4 regions of the Burkholderia sp. BCC1999 genome follow, and region 4 is predicted to be linked to each of the others. Evidence: riboswitches for the same ligand, from Rfam matches in the RefSeq annotation. Region 4 holds a riboswitch; each other region holds the start of a gene.
What was found. Region 4 has a riboswitch for cobalamin ahead of U5809_RS04185 (TonB-dependent receptor domain-containing protein). Riboswitches for the same ligand answer to the same signal wherever they lie in the genome.
Positions count from the first base shown of each region.

Region 1 (4,205 bases), on a different contig from region 4:
AGCCAGCACGCGCATGTCGGCGAGTTCGTCGTGTTCGCGCAGTGCGGCGAGCGGCACGAGCGGCGACTTTTTCACGTAGCGCACGTCGACGAGCAGCCAGCGCGGCGCTTCCTGCGTCGATTTCGGGTCGTAATAGGGGCTTGCCGGATCGAACTGCGTGGGATCGGGGTAGGGCGTCGACGATACTTCGGCGAGGCCCGCGATGCCCGGCTCGGGGCAGCTCGAGTGATAGAACAGCACGCCGTCGCCGATCTTCATCGTGTCGCGCATGAAATTGCGCGCCTGATAGTTGCGCACGCCGGTCCACGGCAGCGAGCGCTGCGGTGCGTTGGCGAGATCGTCGATGCTCGCTTCGTCCGGTTCGGACTTCATCAGCCAGTATTGCATGGATCGTGATCGACGCAGAAAGAGGCTGCTACAAAAGAAAACGGCACCGGGACGTGCCCGATGCCGTTGGATAGGTCCCCGCCTTGGCCGCTAGGCCGGCATCCTGAACCTGGGGTTCAGAATTGGTCGCAGTTAGCAGCACTTCGGGTACATCAGACAGAGTGACGCGCGCGCCCGTGCTACAAATTTCCGCAACCGTGCACATGGCATTGGTTCAAGGAATATATGACCTTGGCGAACCAGGCAGGGAAGCTGACTGAACTGTGATTCGATGCGCCAATTTGACCACCGTTGACCGCCGAGATCAAGGGGAATCGACGTATCGATTAAAACGTTACTGCGTCTCGTGCTGTGCGAGCACCGCGCCGAGCTGTTCGTTCATCTGGTGCATTGTACGACGGATTTCCTCCGCCGGAAATGCTTCACCGTGCCGCACGCTCGTTTGCAGCCGCAGCAATTCCGATGCGAGCGACAGCGCCGCCATCACCGCAATGCGATCGGTGCCGCGTACCGAGCTGTTCGAGCGGATTTTCGACATTTCGGCGTCGACACGCGCGACTGCCTCGAGCAGCGCCGCTTCGGTCTCGGCCGAACAGGCCAACCGATAGGGCTGGCCGAGAATCGAGACTTCGATCTGCTTGGTGCTCATGCATGTTCTCCGTGGCTGGCCGCGTCATCGCCATCCGTACGCGCCTGCGCATCCAGCAGGTCGAGCTGGTTGTCGGCTTGCTCCGCGCTTTTCGAGCGCGGCAGCTTTTCGAGAATCGCGTTCAGTTTCACCTGGGCGTCGTCGATCTTTGCCGACAGCGTGTCACGCTCGGCCGCGAGTGCATTGCGTTCGTCGCGAAGTTCCGCGAGTTCCGCGCGGACCGTGTCCGCTTCCGCGCGCAATTGCGCGACCTGCTCCTCGAGCGCGAGCCGTTCCGCGTGATAGCGCTTGTTCAGCGAAATCAGACGGCCAATATTTTGAGATAAGGTTTCGAGTTCGTTGAGCATTTGCTGCGTCCTCTAAAGACCCAGCATTTTAGCGCGGAATAACGCGCAATCCGACATCTGTATCGTTTCCAGTCGTAACACCCCTGCTTCTTGCCGTGAATCGGTGCTTCCCGTACGTGTCCTGACGCTTCCTTGACGCTCGCGCGACCGGCTCCTAAACTGGCGCCGCCTCGGTGCTCGCGCGTGGCACGCGCGGTTAAACGGGAAGCAGGGCGTGCGCTTCGAGAGCGTGCCAACCTGCGCTGCCCCCGCAACGGTAAGCGGCCGCGTCTCCCGACGCAGGCCGGCTCGGGCGCGTTTTGCGTGCAGGTGTCGCACGCGGGCGCGGGCCACTGCGCTTGAAACGCGCGGGAAGGCGAGCCGGACCGCCGCCAGCCCGGATACCGGCCGAGACGGGAAGCCCGCACGGGCTTCGTGACGCGCGGCCTGCGGGGAGGCGGGGCGCGCAATGCTTCACGGAATGTTCTTCGATGCTGACCCCAATCGTCCGCGCGGCGTCCTTGTCACGTCCGGCCGGCAACCTCAAGCGGATGCGCCGCGCGTCATGCGCGCGGCCGTGCACGGCATGAGCGCCGCGCGCGCTGCCGCAATCTGGGCCGCGCTGGCCGCCATGGTCGCGTTGCTGTTCGTCGCATCGCTGTCGATCGGCAGCGTGCCGATGTCGCCGTGGCAGGCACTTGCATCGCTCGTGCCGCATGGCGGCGATGCGCTGTTTGCCGATATCGTCCGCACGCTGCGTCTGCCGCGTGCACTCGCGGGCTTCGCGTGCGGCGCGCTGCTCGCGCTGGCCGGAGCACTGCTGCAGGTGCTGCTGCGCAATCCGCTCGCGGAACCCTACGTGCTCGGCGTGTCCGGCGGCGCGGCCGGCTTCGCGCTCGTCGCGATGATCGCGGGCGGCGCGTGGTGGCTCGTCGACGCATCCGCATTTGCCGGCTCGCTCGTCTCGGTCGCGCTCGTGCTCGGCCTCGCGCGCCGCGAGCTGTGGCGCGGCGATTCGCGCGACGCGTCGCCGCGCCTGCTGCTCACGGGTGTCGTGATCGCGGCAGGGTGGGGCGCACTCGTCACGCTGTTGCTGTCGCTCGCACCCGATGCGAGGCTGCGCGGCATCATCTTCTGGCTCACGGGCGACCTGAACGGCGTGACGACGCCGTGGTTCGCATGGGGCGCGCTGCTGCTGGCCGCCTGCGTCGCGCTGCCGGTCGCGCCGCAACTGAACGTGCTGCTGCGTGGCGACGCGACCGCGCTCGCGCTCGGCGTGCCCGTCGCGCGCCTGCGCGTGCGGATCTATCTCGTCGCGTCGCTGGCCGCCGCGGCTGCGGTGACGACGGCCGGCACGATCGGCTTCGTCGGCCTCGTTGTGCCGCATGCGCTGCGGCTCGCGTTCGGCAACGACCAGCGAATGCTGCTGCCGGCCGCGATGCTCGCGGGCGGCGGCGGCGTGATGGCGGCCGACCTGCTCGCGCGCACCGCGATCGCGCCCGCACAGTTGCCGGTCGGCGTGATGACCGCGTTGATCGGCGTGCCGGTGTTCCTGTGGATGTTGTTGAGGAGACCGATGCGATGACGGATGCCGCACTGCACGCTGGCAGCGACCTGCGCTACGCGGCCGTCGACCTGACGCTGAAGGCCGGCGCGCGCACATTGCTCGACGGGTTCACGCAGGCCTTCCGCCCCGGCGAGATCTGGTGCGTAGCGGGGCCGAACGGCGCGGGCAAGACGACGCTGCTCGCGACGCTCGCGGGGCTGCAGCCGCCGGCCGGCGGACAAGTCGAGATCGACGGCCGGCCGCTTGCCGCGTGGCGCCCGGAACCACTCGCGCAGCGCCGCGCGCTGATGCCGCAGCAACTGCACGACGCGTTCAGCGCGACCGTATTCGACACGGTGCTGCTCAACCGCTTTCCGTATCTCGGTGGCTGGGGCTGGGAGCGCGACGGCGATCGCGCGGCCGCGCACGATGCACTTGCGACGTTCGACCTGACCGCGCTCGCGTCGCGCGACGTGTTGTCGCTGTCGGGCGGCGAGCGGCAGCGGGTCGCGCTGGCCGCGACGCTGTGCCAGGATGCGCCGTTGATGCTGCTCGATGAACCGCTCGCGCATCTCGACCTGCATCACCAGATCGACTGCCTGAGCGCGCTGACCGCATGGCTCGATGCGGGCCCGCGCACGGTGCTGTTCTCGTGCCACGACCTGAACCTCGCGCGGCGTTTCGCGACGCATGCGCTGCTGCTCGACGGGTGCGGTCGCGCGTGGGCCGGCCCCGTGCACGACGTGCTGACGCCCGAACGCGCGAGCGACGCATTCGGCTATCCGCTCGTGCTGATCCGCGAGAACGGCCGCGATGCGCTGTTGCCGGCGTGGCCTGCGCGACAATGAACTTTCCTTTTCCGATTCTTCCGATGCGCGGCGTGTGCCGCGCCCACGACACGGCTTCCCGATGACGACTCCGACCCACTTCCCGCCCGCGATCGCGCCGCTCGACGACGCGCTGCGCATACGCCTGCAGCATGTGATCGACCACAAGACCAAGCCGCCCGGCAGCCTCGGCCAGCTCGAGGCGCTCGCGCTGCAGATCGGCCTGATCCAGCGCACCGAACGGCCGGTCGTGCAGCGCCCGGTGACGATCGTGTTCGCCGGCGATCACGGGATCGCGGCCGAGGGTGTCAGTCCTTATCCGCAGGCGGTGACCGCGCAGATGGTCGCGAACTTCCTGGCCGGCGGTGCGGCGATCAACGCGTTCTCGGGCGTCGCGCAGAGCACGCTGGAGATCGTCGATGCGGGCGTCGCGTCGCCGTTGCCGCTGTCCGACCGGCTGGTGTCGCTGC
Region 1 is NZ_CAJPHP010000004.1:155,160-159,364, forward strand. Features, by position in the region: gene U5809_RS07200 (EVE domain-containing protein) at 1-387, opposite strand, end outside; RNA gene ssrS (6S RNA) at 459-640, opposite strand; gene U5809_RS07210 (cell division protein ZapA) at 722-1,036, opposite strand; gene U5809_RS07215 (ATPase) at 1,033-1,383, opposite strand; cobalamin riboswitch at 1,538-1,790, shown strand; gene U5809_RS07220 (FecCD family ABC transporter permease) at 1,832-2,947, shown strand; gene U5809_RS07225 (ABC transporter ATP-binding protein) at 2,944-3,756, shown strand; gene cobT (nicotinate-nucleotide--dimethylbenzimidazole phosphoribosyltransferase) at 3,818-4,205, shown strand, end outside.
Region 1: it holds a riboswitch for cobalamin, as region 4 does, so the genes downstream of both, U5809_RS07220 (FecCD family ABC transporter permease) here and U5809_RS04185 (TonB-dependent receptor domain-containing protein) in region 4, are expected to answer to the same signal.

Region 2 (4,205 bases), on a different contig from region 4:
AGCGGTTCCGCATGCGCGAGCGACACGCGCGTGAGCGTGCCGCCGTGCGCGTCGCGCCACGCGGCGAGCGCCATCTCGCCTTGCAGCGTGACCGCGTTCGCGACCAGCCGGCCGCCGGGTTTCAGCGATGCCCAGCACGCGTCGAGCACGCCGGGCGCCGTCGCACCGCCGCCGATGAAGATCGCGTCGGGCGTCGCGAGCCCTGCAAGCGCGTCGGGCGCGCGGCCCGCGACGAGCTGCAGGCCCGGGACGCCGAGCGCGTCGCGGTTGTGTTCGATGAAGCGCTGCCGTTCCGCATGCGCTTCGATCGCGATCGCCTGGCAGGACGGATGCGCACGCATCCATTCGATGCCGATCGAACCGCTGCCCGCGCCGACGTCCCACAGCAGTTCGCCGGGCGCGGGCGCGAGGCGCCCGAGCGTCATCGCGCGCAGGTCGCGCTTGGTGAGCTGGCCGTCGTGGCGGTAGGCATCGTCGGGCAGGCCGGGCGTGAGCGCGCGACGTGGCGCGTCGGGGCCGGCCTGGCAGTCGAGCGCGACAAGATTGAGCGCGGCCGTTTCCGCAACGCTCCAGTCCTGCGCGAGGCCGTCGAGACGCCGCTCGAGCGGACCGCCCAGATGTTCGAACACGCTGATGCGCGTCGGCCCGAAGCCGCGCGCGGCGAGTTCGGCCGCGACGGCGGCCGGCGTGCGGCCGTCGGCGCTCAGCACGAACAGGCGCCGGCCCGGCAGCAGATGCCGCGCAAGCGTCGCGAGCGGACGGCCGACCAGCGAGACCGCGCCGACGTCCTGCAATGCCCAGCCGAGGCGCGCGGCCGCGAGCGACAGCGACGACGGTGCGGGCAGCACACGCCAGTCATCGGAGGAAAGCTGGCGCGCGAGCGTCGCGCCGACGCCGAACAGCATCGGGTCGCCGCTCGCGAGCACGCAAACGGGCGAGCCGCGCCGCGCGAGCACGCCCGCGAGATCGAACGGCGACGGCCACGCTTCGCGTTCGGCACGCAGCCGTGCGGGCAGCATGTCGAGATGCCGTTTCGCACCGACGACGAGCGTCGCGTCGAGCAGCGCGCGACGTGCGCTGCGCCCAAGCCCCGCGTAACCGTCGTCGCCGATGCCCACTACCGTCAGCCACGCCGTCATGCACCCTTCCCCATCGTTCGATTCCCTGCAATTTATTGCGATGCGCGGCCGTCGTGCTGCCGCGCGTTGATTCGTTGACGCCCGTCGCCACCGCCTGCCCGGACACGCGATGCGGCAGCGATGTCAGCCGTGCGGCGCGCCGCCGAGGTAGTTCAGCAAGGTCAGATACATGCCGGCGATCGATGCGACCAGCAGCCAGCCGAGCAGCAGCCACACGAACGGCCGCACACCGCCTCGCCTGAACAGCCAGGTTCCGCCGGCCACGATCGGCACGACGAGGCCGACGAGCCCGACATTCTTCGGCCACTGCGCGGACGGCGCAAACGGAATCAGCGTGAATGCGAGCAGCATCCATGCGGGGATGCCCAGCAAGGCCAGCGCAATCCCCATGCCGAACAGCTCCGTCCTGCCGAGTTTCATCATTGCGGATCCCGGCGGCTCGCCGGTCGGATGTCGAGCCGCCAATCGTACCATCCGCGCGCGCTCGCGCAGTCCGCCGCAGCCGTGCTGCGACGCGGCTGCAGGGCAAACCCGCCGATGCCGGAGCGTCGTGAAAATCGGGTATCCTACGGCCGTTCGTTCGCCGGTGCCCTTCGGGGCCGAAGAGGGAACACAGGGCGCGCCACGCGCCGCTGTGGCTGCCCCCGCAACTGTAGACAGCGAGCCGATCTCCCCTTCATGCCACTGGTTTCACCGGGAAGGCCGGGAGCCGGCGCCGACCTGTCAGCCAGGAGACCTGCCGGCCAGAAAGTGCGTGCGTGCCAGTCGGCGTCGGGCGGGGTGTACCGATGCGTTGGCCGCGGCGCGACACTGTCCCGGTATCCCGTTGAGTTCCGCCCCCGATTCGATTCCTGCATCGCCCGTCGTGCGCCCGTCGGCTTGCCCGGGGCTCGTGCGCGTGGTCGCGGCCGCCGATGGCGGCCTGTGCCGGATCAAGCTGCCGGGCGGCCGGCTCGATGCACGCCAGGCGCGCGCGATTGCCGCCGCCGCACGTGCGTACGGCTCCGGCGCGATCGACGCGACCAATCGCGCGAATCTCCAGCTGCGCGGCATTCGCGACGGTGCCGCCGACGCGCTGACGCGTGCGTTGCTCGATGCGGGGCTCGGCCCGCGCGCCGAGGCGGCGGCAGGTTCGGCCAACGATACGGCCGCGCTCGCCGCGAGCGACGACGTCCGCAACATCATGCTCAGCCCGCTCGCCGGGCACGATCCCGCCGCGCTCATCGATAGCCACGCACTCGCCATTCCGCTGCTCGACATGCTGGCCAGCGAGCCGCGCCGTGGCGAGCTGTCGCCCAAATTCTCGATCCAGCTCGACGGCGGCGAATCGGTGGTGGAGCTCGACCATCCGCACGACATCTGGCTGGCCGCATGGCGCCGCGCCGACGGCGCGGTACGCATCGCGGCCGGGCTGGCCGGCTGCCCGCCGGTCGTAGATGGCGACCGGCCTGCGTCGGTCGATGTGTCGCCCGATCAGGCGGTCGCGCTGGTCCGCGCACTGCTGCTCGCGTTCCTCGATCTCGCGCCAGCCGATGTCACGCGGATGCGCGCATTGCTGGCAGCGTGCGGCGAACGCGCGTTACTCGAACGCGCGCGGCACTACCTGCCCTTCCCGCTCACGGCCGATCTCGCGCTCGCCGGCTGGCGGCGCACGCGCACCGATCGGGCGCTGCGTTTCGGCATGCGCCCGTCGCTCGATGCGGCGCGCGGCAGCGTCGGTGCGCAATGCGTGCTCGGGCGGCTCGACGCGACGCAGCTGGAACGGCTCGCCGCGCTGGCCGAAGCCGATGGCGACGGCACGCTGTCGATGACGCCGTGGCAAGGCGTGTTTCTGCACGGTGTGCCGAACGAACGCGCCCCGGCCACGCTCGACGCACTCGCGTCGCTCGGCCTCGTGTGCCGGCCGTCGGACCCGCTTGCGACACTCGTCGCCTGTACCGGCAGCGCGGGCTGTGCGAAAGCACGCGCCGACACGAAACACGACGCGCTCGCACTCGCCGCGCGCATCGGCCATCCGGTCGACGTGCACCTGACCGGTTGCGAACGCCATTGCGCGATGCCGCATCCCGCGACGCATACGCTCGTCGCGGTGGCGCCCGCGCATTACGACCTTTACCGGCGCGACGCGGCCGAGGGCCTCGGCGCCCCGCTTGCGCGCCATCTGACGATTGACCAGGCCGCGGCCCGTTTGACGGGCGCGCGGCACAGCCAGGACACCACCGATGCTTGACTACATTCGCGACGGGCAGGAAATCTATCGCCAGTCGTTCGCGACGATCCGCGCCGAGGCCGACCTGTCACAGGTTCCGCCCGACCTCGAGAAACTCGCGGTGCGCGTGATCCATGCATGCGGGATGGTCGACGTCGTCTACGACCTGCGCTTCTCGGCCGGCGCCGGCTCGGCGGGCCGTACGGCGCTCGCGGCCGGCGCGCCGATCCTGTGCGACGCGAGGATGGTCGCCGAAGGCATCACGCGCGCGCGGCTGCCGGCCGACAACCGCGTGATCTGCACACTCGGCGAGCCGGAAGTGCCCGATCTCGCGCGCCATCTCGGCAACACGCGCTCGGCCGCCGCACTCGAATTGTGGCGTCCGCATCTCGCGGGCAGCGTCGTCGTGATCGGCAATGCGCCGACCGCGCTGTTCCACCTGCTCGACATGCTCGACGCCGGCGCGCCGCGCCCCGCGCTGATCCTCGGTTTTCCGGTCGGCTTCATCGGCGCGGCCGAATCGAAGGCGATGCTCGATGCCGACAGCCGTGGCGTGCCGTACGTCGCGCTGCTCGGCCGACGCGGCGGCAGCGCGATGGCTGCCGCCGCGGTCAACGCGCTCGCGACGGAGGTCGAATGACGACCGCACGCGGACGCCTGTTCGGGGTCGGCGTCGGCCCCGGCGATCCTGAACTGATGACGATCAAGGCGCTGCGCGTGCTGCAGGCGGCGCCCGTGGTCGCGTATTTCGTCGCTAAGGGCAAGAAAGGCAATGCGTACGGCATCGTCGAAGCGCACCTGCTCGACGGGCAGACGCAACTGCCGCTCGTCTATCCGGTGACGACCGAAGCACTGCC
Region 2 is NZ_CAJPHP010000012.1:4,581-8,785, forward strand. Features, by position in the region: gene cbiE (precorrin-6y C5,15-methyltransferase (decarboxylating) subunit CbiE) at 1-1,139, opposite strand, end outside; gene U5809_RS18600 (hypothetical protein) at 1,263-1,559, opposite strand; cobalamin riboswitch at 1,707-1,898, shown strand; gene cobG (precorrin-3B synthase) at 2,005-3,369, shown strand; gene U5809_RS18610 (precorrin-8X methylmutase) at 3,362-3,988, shown strand; gene U5809_RS18615 (precorrin-2 C(20)-methyltransferase) at 3,985-4,205, shown strand, end outside.
Region 2: it holds a riboswitch for cobalamin, as region 4 does, so the genes downstream of both, cobG (precorrin-3B synthase) here and U5809_RS04185 (TonB-dependent receptor domain-containing protein) in region 4, are expected to answer to the same signal.

Region 3 (4,205 bases), on a different contig from region 4:
TGAATCGTTTCTTCAGATGCCGATTCGAGACCGAGCAGCATCGCGAGGTCGAGCTCGCCGCGCGTCGCGCGCACGATCTTCACCTGCGGCGGGATCTCGTCGCGGATCGCGGTTTCGATCTGCGCGAATTCCGCATTGCCGACGAGATCGGCCTTGTTGACGATCACGAGATCGGCGGACGACAGCTGATCGGCGAACAGTTCGTGCAGCGGCGATTCATGGTCGAGGTTCGGATCGGCGCGGCGCTGCGCGTCGACGGCCTGCGGGTTTTCCGCGAACTGGCCGCTCGCGGCGGCCGGGCCGTCGACGACGGTCACGACCGCGTCGACCGTGAAGCTGTTGCGGATCGTCGGCCAGTTGAACGCCTGCACGAGCGGCTTCGGCAGCGCGAGGCCCGACGTCTCGATCAGCACGTGGTCGATGTCCGCACGGCGCTCGACGAGCGCCTCCATCACCGGATAGAACTCTTCCTGCACGGTGCAGCACAGGCAGCCGTTCGCGAGTTCGTAGAGCTGGCCCGACGCTTCGCCCTGCGCGCCCTCGGCATCCTCGCAGCCGATGCCGCAGCCCTTGAGGATCTCGCCGTCGATGCCGAGTTCGCCGAATTCGTTGACGATCACCGCGATGCGGCGGCCTTCGGCGTGCTGCAGGATGTGGCGCATCAGCGTCGTCTTGCCGCTGCCGAGAAAGCCCGTGACGATCGTGACGGGAAGCTTGCGTAGGGTCATGGTAGGTCCGGTGTCGAAGAGGGAATCAGGACGGGATCGTCGCGTCGGTGGCGGCAAGGCAATTCAGCGGGCGAAGCGCAGGAAGATCGCCGCGGGATCCGCGCGGACAGCCGCACGACGGGCGGAACAACGATTCGGACATGGTGCTTCCTTGCGAACGGTCGACATCGTGAATGCCAACACGGCTGCCACCGGCCCTGCCCGCGCCGCCTGCTGCTCGCCGCGCCGGCCCGGGCGCATTCGCGCGGGGGCCGATCGGCGCAGACAGCGGGAAACACCGGGCGTCGGGCCTGCTGCGGCCGTGGACGATGCGCCGCCTCCCCGCGGCGCTGAACCCCAACGTTTAGGCCGGTATCCGGGCTGGCGAACACGCCGCTTCGCCTTCCCGGATGCACGCGGCATCCAGTGGCGGTCGTCCGCCTGCACGAGACAGGCGGCGAAGCGGCGCTGCATCGCGTTGCGCGCGACACGTTCGCTTACCGTTGCGGGGGCAGCACAGGTTGGCTCGACTGCGATGCAGGCAGGCTCCCTGTTTCCCGTTTAACTGCGCGCGCCGGAGCGGCACGCGCGAGCACCAAAACGCGTGCGAGTGTAGGCGGCGGTGCGGGGAGCGTCAAGGCGCCATGGGCGGCCGGACTGCGTTGCGCATCGCCCGTGCGCCGCGCCGAAGGCCGTCGGTGGCCGGTTCGCGCGGGCGAACCGTGTGCTATCGTAGCGCCGCGTTCGGTGCTCGCATGCGCATTCCGCGCATGCAGTTAAACGGGAAACAGGAGGCGGACATCCGCCCGGCCTGTGCTGTCCCCGCAACGGTACGCCGCCCGCGCGACGCGCTCCCCGCGCACGCGCCCAGGCCGCCCGCGATGCCACTGCCCTTCACCGGGCGGGAAGGCTGCGGCCTGGCAAGCGGCCAGCCCGGATACCGGCCGACGCAAGGGGCGAGCCCGATGCTCGCCGAACGCCCGATCCGCGGGGGACGGATGGGGTGCGCATTCCGCCCGCGTTCGCGCGGGCTTCGCCCGATCCGTCATGCATTGCCTGTCCGCCGGCCGCCGATGTGCCGCCCGCCTTTTCCTTTCCACTGTTTCGACACGGTGCGTGCCGTGCCGGCGCCGATGAGCCGCGCCTGGCTCATCGGCGCCGGCCCCGGTGACGCCGACCTGCTGACGCTCAGGGCCGTGCGCGCGATCGGCATGGCCGACGTGCTGCTCGTCGACGATCTCGTGAACCCCGACGTGCTGCGCCATGCGCGCGCCGACGCGCAAATCGAGCATGTCGGCAAGCGCGGCGGCCATGCGTCGACGCCGCAAGAAGCGATCGTCGCCGCGATGCTCGCGCACCTGCGCGCGGGCCGGAGCGTCGCGCGGCTCAAGGGCGGCGATCCGTTCGTGTTCGGCCGCGGCGGCGAGGAACTGGCCGCGCTCGGTGCGGCGGGTTTTCCGGTCGAGGTCGTGAACGGCATCACCGCGGGTATCGCCGCGCCGGCCGCGCTCGGCATTCCCGTCACGCAGCGCGGTGACGCGCAAGGCGTGATCTTCGTCACCGGCCATGGCGCAGGCACCGACGAGCCCGACTGGCGCGCGCTCGCGGCCACGCGCATGACGATCGTGATCTACATGGGCATTCGTCGGCTCGACGCGATTACCGCAGCGCTGCGCGACGGTGGCCTGCCGGGCGATACGCCGTGCGCGGCGATCGAGAATGCGACCCGCCCGGAACAGCGGCACGTACTCGCGACGCTCGACAGCCTCGTCGAACGCATCGGCGCGACCGGACTCGGTTCGCCTGCGATCGTCGTGATCGGCCGCGTCGCGGCGCTCGCCGACGATCCGGCGGTGCGCGCGGCGCTCGGTGGCCGCGCATGATGCGCGTCGCGCTCGGCATCGGCTTTCGCGCGGACGTCACGGCCGCACAACTCGATGCCGCGATCCGCGCGGCGCTGGCGTGTTATCCGGCCATTGAACCGGCGCTCGTCGCGACGCTCGCCGACAAGGCGCGTGCCCGTGCGCTACGCACGCTGTGCGCGCGACGCGGCTGGCCGCTCGTCGCGTTCGACGCGGCGCAGCTGGCGAGCCGTCCCGAACTGGCCGCGAGCGGTCCGTCGGACGCCGCGCTTGCACGCTTCGGTGTGGCCGGTGTGGCCGAACCGTGCGCGCAGCTCGCGGCGCCGAACGGCCGGTTGCTGGGCCCCAAATCCATCCGGGACGGCGTGACGGTCGCGTTCGCCGGCCCGCTCTGAACCCTTTGTTCGCTTTCTTTCGACAGGACGAATCCGATGAAAACCGACGCCGAATCCCATCAGCGGATGACCGAACGCCGCCGCGCCGGCCACGAGAAGAAACAGGCTGCGGCCACTCATGAAAAAGGCCTGCTGATCGTCAATACCGGCAACGGCAAGGGCAAGAGCACGGCTGCGTTCGGCATGGCCGTGCGCGTGCTCGGGCACGGCATGCGGCTTGGCGTCGTGCAGTTCATCAAGGGCGCGCTGCACACGTCCGAGCGCGACTTCCTCGGCGCGGTTGCGGAATGCGATTTCGTGACGATGGGCGACGGCTATACGTGGAACACGCAGAACCGCGACGCCGACATCGCGACCGCGCGCAAGGGCTGGGACGAGGCGCGCCGGATGATCGAGAGCGGCGACTACCGGATGGTGATCCTCGACGAGCTGAACACGGTGCTGAAGTACGAATACCTGCCGCTCGACGAAGTGCTTGCGACGCTCGTCGCGCGCCCCGACTCGGTGCACGTCGTCGTGACCGGGCGACACGCGCCCGATGCGCTGATCGATGCGGCCGACCTCGTCACCGAAATGCGGCTCGTCAAGCATCCGTACAAGGAGCAAGGCGTGAAGGCGCAGCGCGGCGTGGAGTTCTGAGCATGCTCGCCTGCCCCGCGCTGTTCGTCAGCGCGCCCGCGTCGGGCCAGGGCAAGACGTCGGTGACGGCCGGCCTCGCGCGGCTGCACCGCCGGCTCGGCCGCCGTGTGCGCGTGTTCAAGACCGGGCCCGATTTTCTCGATCCGATGCTGCTCGAACGCGCGAGCGGCGCGCCCGTGCATGCGCTCGACCTCGGGATGGTCGGCGAAGCCGGGTGCCGCGCGTTGCTCGCCGATGCCGCGCGCGATGCCGACCTGATCCTGATCGAAGGCGCGATGGGGCTGTTCGACGGCACGCCGAGCAGCGCGGATCTCGCGGCCGCGTTCGGCGTGCCGGTCGTCGCGGTGATCTCGGCGAAGGCGATGGCGCAGACGTTCGCGGCGATCGCGTTCGGGCTCGCGCGGTTCCGGCCGGGGTTGCCGTTTCACGGCGTGCTGGCGAATCGCGTCGGCTCGGCGCGGCATGCGGAATTATTGCAACAGGCGCTGCCCGGCGACCTCCGCTGGCTCGGGCACGTACCGGCCGATGCGGGCATCGCGCTGCCGGAGCGGCACCTCGGCCTGCACCAGCCGGCCGACATCGGCGATCTCGACGCACGCCTC
Region 3 is NZ_CAJPHP010000012.1:28,311-32,515, forward strand. Features, by position in the region: gene cobW (cobalamin biosynthesis protein CobW) at 1-728, opposite strand, end outside; cobalamin riboswitch at 1,057-1,322, opposite strand; cobalamin riboswitch at 1,436-1,671, shown strand; gene cobA (uroporphyrinogen-III C-methyltransferase) at 1,781-2,590, shown strand; gene U5809_RS18710 (cobalamin biosynthesis protein) at 2,587-2,964, shown strand; gene cobO (cob(I)yrinic acid a,c-diamide adenosyltransferase) at 3,001-3,603, shown strand; gene U5809_RS18720 (cobyrinate a,c-diamide synthase) at 3,606-4,205, shown strand, end outside.
Region 3: it holds a riboswitch for cobalamin, as region 4 does, so the genes downstream of both, cobA (uroporphyrinogen-III C-methyltransferase) here and U5809_RS04185 (TonB-dependent receptor domain-containing protein) in region 4, are expected to answer to the same signal.

Region 4 (4,205 bases):
ACACGTGCGTCCACGCGCCGGGTGTTTCGATCCGGTTCAGGCGCCAGTTGCGGATGCCCGGCATGAACGCGGGCATCCGCAGCAACTCGTGCTCGAGCAACGCGACCTGTGCTTCGCTTGCCTGCGGGCGCACACGCAACATCAGCGTGCGCCAGATGCCGTCGCGCAACGCGGGCTCGCGCAGGCCGCCGCCGATCGCGCGGCACGCTGCACCGTCGAGGCGCGCGATGCCGGGCAGTTGCGCCAGTGCGGCGAATTCCGCTGAGGAATCGACAAACCGTTCATCGCGCAGCACGTCGAGCGTGTAGTCGCCCGCGCCCCAGCAGCCTTCGAGATTGCGCGCGAGCGCCACGCGTTTCGCGCCCGGCAGCGCGTGCGCGGCTTCGCGCAATGCGTGCTCGATCGCTTCCGCGTCGCGATCGGCCGAAACGAATACCTGTGCCGTGTCATGCCGCATGGTCGACCTCCGTCAGCGCGGGCAGCGGCGCGTTGGCGTCCGTCATCACGTGACGGCGGCGCGCATCGCACAGCCCGTCGACGGCCATCCAGAACGCGACCACGTCGCCATCGGTCAATGCGCGCATCCGGTAATAGGCATACGCATCGTCGACCTGCCACGTCAGCCACAGGGTGCTCGGCTGCCCCGGCGCCGCAACGGGCGGCGACACCCAGCGGCAGGCCGCCGTCAGTCCGCGCGCCGCATGGCCGGGCAGGTAGCGCTCGCGCAGCAGCGCGAGCACGTCGGGAATGCGCTCGGGCGCGAGCGTGATTTCGTCTACGATCTGGATCATTCGCGTATCGTCCGTGGTCGTTCGGGTCGGGATGCATGGCCGGCCTACGCCGTTCCAGCGAGGCCGAAGGCGGCCAGCGTGGATAGCATTCTTGCGTGGGGGCTGCTCGCGAACCCCTACCGGCCCGCTCACCGGCCCCTGTCGCAACGATCAGAACGGGAGACTCATGAAACAGCGTGTATTGCCGGCGAGCGGACGCGTGCTGCCGGGTCTCGGCGCACGCCTGCTGAACGAACTCACGCGCAGCGGCACGCCTCCGGCCGACCACGCGGCGCACGCGCCGCAAGCGGCGGCGACCCCGGGCGGCTTCGTCGCGCTGTACCGCGACGCGATCGAGCGGCTCGAGGCGCAGGTCGCACGCGGCGACGGCCATCCGCCGATGCGCAAGCAGGAAGTCGACCTGATGTGCCGGTGCCTGCTGAGCTGCGCGACGCTCGCCGACGCGATCCGCTGCGCGCGCGACTTCTGCGAAATGTTGACGCCGCGCGCCGGCGTGCTGTCGCTCACGGTACGCGACGGGCGTGCGACGTTCCGGATGGATTCGCTGCGGCGCACGCGCAGCCCGGCCACGTGCCTCGTCGACCTGACCGGGCTGTTCTGCTATCTGCAGCTGTTCGGCTGGCTGATCGGGCAGCCGCTGCGGCCGACCGACGTGTGGCTCGGCCATCCGCGCCGCGACGACGCGGTGCCGCTGCTCGGGCTGTTCAACGCGCCGGTCGACGTCGGCCGGAAAACCTATGGCTTCGCGTTCGATGCGACGCGGCTCGATTGCCGCGTGATCCGGCAGCCGGGCGAACTCGACGCGTTTCTCGTCGACTTCCCGTTTCGTCTGATCGATGCGCCGCCGGCCGTCGTGTCATGGGCGCAGCAGGTGCGCGGTTTTCTCGATGCGGCGCTCGCGCGCGAACAGGCGCTGCCGGCGCTTGCGGAGCTGGCCGCGTGGCTCGGCGTCAGCGAGGCGACGTTGCGGCGGCGGCTGGCGGCGGAAGGAAGCGGCTATCACGTGCTGCGCGAACAATGCGTGGCCGATGCGGCCCGACGATGTCTGCACGAGACCGACTGGCCGATTACCCGCGTGGCCGCGTATCTCGGCTTCGGCGGCGAAGAGGCGTTCCGGCGCGCGTTCGTGCGCTGGAACGGCGTCGCGCCGAGCCGGTTCAGGCGCGATCGCATGACGCACGGCCACCCCGATTCTTCAGACAAGAAACGCGGCACCGGCGCATAAGGGAAAGGATTCGGAAAGCGATTGCCGGGTAATGACGTTTTTTCGCATCCCGCGCGGTGCGGCAATTGACTCGCCCGAGCGCGCGCCATTACCCTTGCGCGCTGATGGTTCCCAGGGATGGGATCAAAAGGGAACGCAGGAGGGGCAACGCCTCGAATCTGCGGCTGCCCCCGCAACTGTGAGCGGCGAATTCGTGCCACTGCATGCCACTGGGAAACCGGGAAGGCCTGCACGGATGACGACCCGCGAGCCAGGAGACCTGCCATCGACCCGAGGTCCAGCAGCCGCACCGGGCGGGGTGTCCCGATGTGCAAGCACCGCCGCTGGCGGCCGCCCGTTGCATGGACGAACCGACCTCAGGATCCGTCAGATGTCCTTCATTCCCGAATCCGCTTCCCTGCCGGAAGCGTCGCACCGACACGCCGTCGGCACGCGCAACCTGCCCGCCGTCCGCTCACGATCGCCGTATGCGCAACGCGCTTTCTCTCGCTGTCTCATGAATATTCGTTACCTGCTCGCCACGTCCGCCGCCTCCGCGCTGCTCGTCCCGATCGCCCATGCCGCCGGCGACACCGCGCTCCAGCCGCCCGCCCAGCCAGCGGAAAGCGTCGACCTGCCGACGATCAGCGTGACCGACACGCGTCGCCTGCCCGAATCGTTCGACGGCCGCTATGCGTCGACCCAGGTACTCACGCGAACCGATCTCGACCGCCTGTCGCCGAGCGAGCCGAGCATCACGCAGGCGCTTGCGATGCTGCCCGGCGTGACCGTTTCGCAGACCGGCGGCCCCGGCTCCTCCGCATCGGTCAGCATCCGCGGCTCGTCGGCGAGCCAGGTCGCCGTGTTCATCGACGGCATCCGGATCGGCTCGCCGACTACCGGCATCGCGCCGTGGGCCGACCTGCCGACGGAAGCGTTCGAACGTGTCGAGGTGATTTCGGGGCCGGCCGCCGCGTCGTTCGGCGCCAACGCGATGGGCGGTGTCGTGCAACTGTTCACGCGCCGCTCGTCGAACCAGCCGAACCAGACCACCGTGTCGTTCGGCGGCGGATCGAACAAGACGTTCGACACGCAGCTACGCACGTCGGGTACGGTGCCGTCGACCGGGCCGCTCGCCGCGCTCGGCGGACTCACCTACTCGCTTGGCCTGCACTCGTACAACACGGCCGGCATCGATTCGACGCGGCCCGTCTTGCCATATCACGAGGACGGCCGCAATCCGTATCACGCGCAGGATCTCGATGCGCGCCTCGGCTACGCACGCGACAACTGGTCGATCTCGACGTTCGCGCTGTATCACCGCTCCGACCTGTCCTACGACAACAGCGGCTATGCGAACCGCCAGCTCGATCATCAGCTGACGACCGGTCTCGCGTTCCATCTCGACATCACGCCCGATACGCAGTTCGACCAGTCGTTCGGTTATGCGAACGATCGCCAGTTCCTCTACGCGAGCGATCCGTCCATCCCGACCGACCAGATCAATTCACAGCGCATCAGCACGTCGACGTCCCTGACCCATCAGGAGCGCGGGTTCCACCTGTTCGGCCTGCCGCTGTCGGGCGAGAGCAAGCTCGCGTACGACTTCACGCGCGAACAGGCATTCCTGCCGATCGACGCGCCCGGCGGCATACCGACGCGCAACGACTCCGCGTTCTCGCTGCATCAGTCGGCCACGCTCGGCAGCGTCACGATGTTCCTCGCGGGGCGTCGCGAGATCATCGCCGGGCAAGGCGTGAACACGGGCAATGCCGCGCTGTCGTGGGCGATCACGCCGGTCTACACGGCGCGCGTGTCGTACGGCAACGCGTTCCGCCTGCCGAGTTTCAACGACCTGTACTACCCCGGCTACGGCAATCCGAACCTCAGCCCGGAACGCAGCACGTCGGTCGAGGCGGCGCTCGACGCGAACACGTCGTACGGCACGTTCTCCGCCGCGATCTACGACACGCGCGTCAACAACCTGATCGCGTACAACCCGGCGACGTATTCGCCGATCAACATCGGCCGCGCACATATCCGCGGGATCGACCTGTCGTACAAGGGGACGATCGGCCGCTACACGCCGGTGAGCGTCGCGATCGGCATCCTGAATCCGCAGGATGAAACCAATGACAGCTGGCTGAACCGCCGACCACGCCAGACGGTCAGCCTGAACGTGGACCACACGTGGGACGAACTGCGCCTGC
Region 4 is NZ_CAJPHP010000002.1:281,363-285,567, reverse strand. Features, by position in the region: gene U5809_RS04200 (Dabb family protein) at 1-457, opposite strand, end outside; gene U5809_RS04195 (hypothetical protein) at 447-791, opposite strand; gene U5809_RS04190 (AraC family transcriptional regulator) at 958-2,016, shown strand; cobalamin riboswitch at 2,105-2,298, shown strand; gene U5809_RS04185 (TonB-dependent receptor domain-containing protein) at 2,513-4,205, shown strand, end outside.